One region of the Acinetobacter sp. ANC 4636 genome, then DNA from elsewhere that is predicted to be linked to it. Evidence: predicted binding sites of a transcription regulator. Region 1 holds the regulator's gene; the other holds the start of a gene.
What was found. The regulator PhoB, encoded in region 1, activates phosphate uptake and scavenging genes when phosphate is short. The targets are predictions, from matches to a motif close to TGTCATNAANCTGTCATAA.
Positions count from the first base shown of each region.

Region 2: a site for PhoB is predicted at 1,351-1,369, ahead of ACX1N5_RS00980 (inorganic phosphate transporter). Genes of this name have one in related genera too.

Region 1 is NZ_JBTKVD010000005.1:187,584-190,789, forward strand. It holds gene ACX1N5_RS07565 (DUF1328 domain-containing protein) at 80-235, shown strand; gene ACX1N5_RS07570 (SDR family NAD(P)-dependent oxidoreductase) at 276-1,115, opposite strand; gene phoB (phosphate regulon transcriptional regulator PhoB) at 1,299-2,006, shown strand; gene phoR (phosphate regulon sensor histidine kinase PhoR) at 2,020-3,206, shown strand, end outside.
Region 2 is NZ_JBTKVD010000001.1:200,652-203,857, forward strand. It holds gene metH (methionine synthase) at 1-989, opposite strand, end outside; gene ACX1N5_RS00980 (inorganic phosphate transporter) at 1,417-3,036, shown strand; gene ACX1N5_RS00985 (hypothetical protein) at 3,138-3,206, opposite strand, start outside.

The sequences.
Region 1 (3,206 bases):
TTATGCACAAAGCAAAAACAGTCATGCCAATTTACAGTGCTAAACTAAACATCAAAATAAAAAATGCAGGAGAATCATCATGTTTCGTTGGGCGATTATTTTTGCAGTGATTGCACTAATTGCTAGCTTACTCGGATTCGGTGGCGTCGCTGGTCTATCACAACAATTTGCTGTGATCTTGCTAGTCGTTGCCTTGATTTTGGCCGTGATTGGTTTTTTTTCAAGAGGCCATTAACAGATTCTCAAACAAAAAGAGAAGCTTACGCTTCTCTTCTTTAGTATTTCCAGGTTTGCAACCGATTTAACCAAACGCTCAGTTGCTGGTAACCTGCCGGGAAAAAACGCTGTAGCAAATCTAAAACCTTGGCATCAGTACCAATCAGGACTCGCCGCTGGTTTCGGCGAATGGCTTTCAGAATTTTCTGGGCAGCCTTTTCAGGTGGGGTCCGCAGCAGTTTCTCAAAGTCCTGCTGTGTACCATCGGTTTCAATCCCCAAACTTTGTAAACTTTGATTAGAACGCGCCGATTTGGCAATATTGGTTCGCACCCCTCCAGGGTGTACACATAAGGCACTCACCCCACAGCGCTGAATATCCAGTTCCTGACGCAATGACTCAGTAAACCCACGTACTGCAAACTTGCTGGCATTGTATGCGGACTGGGTCGGCTGTGCTGCAATTCCAAAAATACTGGAAATATTGACAATATGACCATCTTGGGTTTGCTTAATATAAGGCAAGAACTCTTTGGTTCCATACACCACGCCCCAAAAGTTGATATTGGTAATCCAAGCCAGATCTTCATAACTTGCACCTTCAACTGTCGATGCCAGCGCCACCCCCGCATTATTAAAAATCAGATTAACCTGACCATGTTCACGTACGGTCTGTTCTGCCCAATATTGCACCTGCTCACGCTCAGCAACATTAACCAAATGTGTCGAGACCTGCACTTTATAGGCCTGAAGTAAGCTTTGCGTCTGTGCTAAACCTTGCAAATCAATATCACTCAAGGATAAATGGCAGCCCTGCTGTGCTAAAAGCAATGCCAACTGTTGCCCAATACCTGAGCCTGCTCCTGAAATTGCTGCTACTTTTCCTTGAAAACTTTTCATTACCATCTCGATCTTGCATCTTGACCATCATATGCGTCATCATTTAGTCATATGACGATCAAGATTTTGTCACAAATATTTTTTAAAATTGCAGATACCTAAATCTACTGCAATGATACTGTCATAATTAGTCTTTGTAATACTGGACTATAAACAAATAAAGCAGTGATAGGATTTGACCTTGTGAAAGAGGATTATATTTTAATCGTCGATGACGAATTACCCATTCGCGAGATGATTCATACTTCGCTCGATATGGCAGGTTTCCAATGTTTGCAAGCCGAAGATGCCAAACAAGCCCACCAAATGATTGTTGATCAACGTCCTTCGCTTATTTTACTCGATTGGATGCTTCCTGGTGGAATTAGTGGCGTTGATTTGTGCCGCCGCCTAAAACGCGATGAGAACCTTTCGGAAATTCCTGTGATTATGCTCACTGCACGTGGCGAAGAAGATCATAAAGTTCAAGGTCTTGACGCAGGTGCCGATGACTATATGACTAAACCGTTCTCAACGCGCGAACTGGTATCACGGATTAAAGCCGTCTTACGTCGCTCTAATGCCTTGAGCGGGGAAAAATCTATTGATGCCAATGGCTTAATTCTGGATCCTGTAAGTCAACGCGTCAGCTTTGCCGACAATATTTTAGATATGGGCCCAACCGAATACCGCCTATTGGCATTTTTCATGACCCACCCAGAACGTGCCTATACTCGTGCACAACTGCTTGATCAGGTTTGGGGTGGCAATGTTTATATTGAAGACCGAACAATTGACGTCCACATCCGCCGCCTACGCAAAGTACTTGAACCATTTGGAGTGGATCGTTTCGTACAGACCGTACGAGGTACAGGCTACCGTTTTTCAACGCGCGCCGATGCTTTAAGTTAGTTAGATCACTTTTATGTATGAACCTTACCCAACCCCAGAAATTAGCCTAGAACATAAGCGTTATCGTTATAGCAGTTTATGGGATTACGCCAAACAAGATCTACGGATCTTGTTGTTTTTCATAACAATTGCTAGTTTAATTGGCTTGGGAATAGGTCATTTTTGGATTTGTCTTGCAATTGCATTTGCTGTGTTTATTGTCATGCAACTGCGCGCACTGTATTTGGTCAACGACTGGATCGCCAATCGACCTTATGATGTACCGCCAAACCTGAACGGGATTTGGGGCGCACTGCTGTTCAATATTTATCGGTCACAACGTCAGGAACGTGTGGTTCAAGCCGAAATGGTCGGGTTGATTGACCGTGCCCAGTCTTCACTGGTGGCTCTTGCTGAAGCGGTGATTCTGACCGATGAACTACATCAAATTGAATGGTGGAACCCTGCGGCAGAGAAACTGCTGGGCGTTCAGGAACTGGATCGTGGACGCAATATTTTGGGTATTTTGCGCCAGCCTGCTTTTGTTGAATATTTTAATAATATGGAACAGCAGCCTGACGGGATTAAACTAAAATCTTCGATTCATGAAGATCGCTATGTGCAAATCAAGCTCACACGCTTTGGTCTAGAAAGCCGCCTTGTCGTGGCATACGATGTAACTCGGGTTCATAATCTCGAACAGATGCGTAAAGACTTTGTCGATAATATCTCGCATGAATTACGTACTCCCCTCACAGTGCTCAGCGGCTATCTGGAAACCTTTACTGATCAGGAAGATTTCAATCCACGCTGGAAACGCCCTTTTGAACAAATGCAGGCACAAACTCGGCGCATGAATGCTCTCGTCAATGACCTGCTGCTACTATCGCGCTTGGAAAATGACAAACAACTGGCAAAAAACCAGATTGTCGATATGCCGAGTCTGATGAACCAGTTGTTTGACGATGCGCAAGCCTATAACTCCGAATACGGACATATTTTAAATCTCGACATTGACAGTCACTGTGACCTGCTTGGCTCGGATATGGAACTTGCCAGTGCTTTTGGCAACCTGATTACCAATGCCATTAAATACACGCCTAAAGGTGGAGTGATTACCATTGGCTGGCATGATGATCAGGAACATGGTTACTTTACCGTGCAGGACAACGGGATTGGGATTGACCCAAAACATTTACCACGCCTTACCGAACGGTTTTA
Region 2 (3,206 bases), on a different contig from region 1:
ACTTGGCGTGGTGGCAATTCTTTAATCGCTTCATAGATAGCGCGAATATGTGCAGGTGTTGTACCACAGCAACCACCTGCAATGTTGATAATGCCACTTTCTGCAAATTCACGAATAAAGGCTGCGGTTTGATCAGCAGTTTCATCATAAGAACCAAAAGCATTTGGTAAGCCAGCATTTGGATGTGCAGAAATATACACATCAGCAACATCACTAATGGTTTTAACGTGTGGGCGCATGGCATCTGCACCCAGCGCACAGTTAAAACCTACTGATAAGACATTGGCGTGACGAACCGAGTTCCAGAATGCCTCAGCAGTTTGACCTGTTAAAGTACGACCAGACGCATCGGTGATCGTACCCGAAATCATAATCGGTAAGCTACGACCTAACTTCTGGAAAGCTTCTTCCACGGCAAAAATGGCCGCTTTACAGTTCAGCGTATCAAATACCGTTTCAATTAGGATAATGTCTGCACCACCTTCAATTAAGGCAAGTGTAGATTCAACGTAGTTTTCTTTAAGTGCATCGAAAGTGATGTTACGAAAAGCAGGGTTGTTCACGTCAGGGGAAATCGAACAGGTACGCGATGTCGGTCCAAGCACACCTGCCACGAAACGCGGCTTCTCTGGAGTAGAATATTTTTCACACGCAGCTTTAGCCAGGCGTGCTGCTTCACGGTTAATCTCAGGAACCAGATCTTCCATGTGATAATCTGACATGGAAACCCGTGTTCCGTTGAAACTGTTGGTTTCAATAATATCTGCACCTGCTTCAAGGTATGCTTCATGAATACCTTGAATAATGTCAGGTTGGGTGAGTACGAGTAAGTCGTTGTTGCCTTTTAAGTCATGTTCCCAGTCGGCAAAGCGCTCACCCCGATAATCTTGTTCCTGTAATTTATGTTGCTGGATCATGGTGCCCATAGCACCATCGAGCATCATAATACGTTGAGAAAGGATTTGTTTTAAAGTGTTGAGTGTCGACATACACAGCCTTATATAGCAGAGGGCAACAGCGAGAAAATGAGCTTATTATACGCATGATTGATGTTTTTTGAGCAAAAATAGCGATTTTAATCATATCGGTTTCTTATAAGCTTTATTGATTACACTTTTATGCTGTGCAAAAAAGCGTTAACTGGGTTGCAGATAGCTCATTTTTTTCCAAAAAAATTCATACAAGCTAAAAATTTCATTAATTTGCAATATTTGTATGGCAATTTAGTCAACAGCCAAATGATGTGTTGGTGTAAAGACAAAGTGTAATTGAATTAAAATAGATCAGATTTTTATCAACTCGTTCAAAATATGCTAAAAAATTAAAAATTGATTTTTCTGTGAAAGGGAATGTCATATAATTGTCATAATTTAAATGAAGAATAAGAGGACTTTTTGATCCTCTTTACATGACTGCATGAATTCGAATATTCCCTCTGCGCCAAAGTCAGTACAATTTGATTCAACGAAATCAAAAAATGTACATGCACCAACTCCTAAGTTTTTTGTGCCTGTATTGTTAACGGTCATTATTTCGACCTTAATTTACATCGGTTTTCAAGTCAGTGCTGATCTGGCACATGTTCCGCCATTAAATTTATATTCAGTAATTTTACTTTCAACCGCTTTGCTCATTGCATTGGGGTTTGAATTCGTCAATGGTTTCCACGATACCGCCAACGCTGTCGCGACAGTCATCTATACCAATGCATTACCTGCACCTGTTGCAGTGATGTGGTCAGGATTTTGTAACTTCCTTGGTGTGATGCTGGCAAGTGGTGCGGTTGCCTACGGTATTATTGCCTTGCTACCCGTTGAGTTGATTGTCAATGTCAACAGTGGTGCAGGTTTTGCCATGGTATTTGCTTTGCTTATTGCTGCAATTATCTGGAATCTTGGTACGTGGTTTCTGGGAGTTCCTGCTTCAAGTTCACATTCCCTGATTGGCTCCATTCTTGGTGTGGGGTTAATGAATCATTTGTTGAATGCTTCTACAGGAACCAGCGGTATTGATATGACACAGCTTCTCAAAGTTGGGAAGGCTTTGTTATTTTCACCATTGATCGGTTTTGCATTTGCAGCGATTGTTTTTGTCTTGGTGAAGTTTGTTTTTAAACGTCAGCTAAGCCTGTTTGATGCACCAAATGGTCATACACCACCTCCACCGATTGTCCGTGCTTTATTGATTTTCACCTGTACGGGTGTAAGTTTTGCGCATGGCTCGAACGATGGTCAAAAAGGTATGGGCTTGATTATGCTGATTTTGGTTGGGTTAGTGCCGTTAGCATATTCACTCAACAAAAATCTGGACAATAATCAGGTTAGTCAGTTTATTACGTTATCTCAGCAAACAGCGCCTGCGATTTCGACAGATTATGCTCATATTGAAGACGATAAAGCCCGCGTTATTTTGACTCAGTACATTCAAAATAAAAAGGTTACACCTGATGTACTACCAGCTTTGGCAAGTACAACGCATCATTTAGGGCAAGAGTTGTCACAATACAAATCATTAAAAGATATTCCTGAGCAGCAAGTCAGCCAAATTCGCAATGAAATGTATTTAAGTACCAGTGCTTTGAAAACTTTGGATAAAGCTGAAGCCTTACCAAAGTGGGATGCAGCACAGCAAAAAACCGTGAAAGCTTATCAAAAAAGTTTAGATGGTTTCTTACAATACATTCCAACATGGGTGAAAGTGGCAGTTGCTCTAGCGTTAGGCTTGGGGACTATGGTTGGCTGGAAGCGCATTGTGATAACAGTGGGCGAGCGTATTGGTAAAAACCATATGACCTATGCTCAAGGTATGTCGGCTGAACTGGTTGCGATGAGTACGATTGCCGCGGCAGACAGTTTTGGTTTACCTGTATCAACTACACATGTTTTAAATAGTGCGGTTGCAGGAACTATGGTTGCCAATAAGTCTGGTTTACAGTGGATCACTATCCGTAATATTATTTCAGCCTGGGTACTGACTTTACCTGCAACCATCTGTTTATCTGGTGGTTTATACTGGTTGTTTTTACGCTTTGTCTAATTAACTTCCAAAAACAGATTCATAAAAAAAGCTTTGCCTCGGCAAAGCTTTTTTTGTGTCTTGTTCTTTAATAATTCTGTTAAACAGTCAAAGACAACAACTTATTTTTTATTTAATGGGAATTTATCGGCCACTAACCCATAAATTGCAGCGAATGGTAATGCACTTCG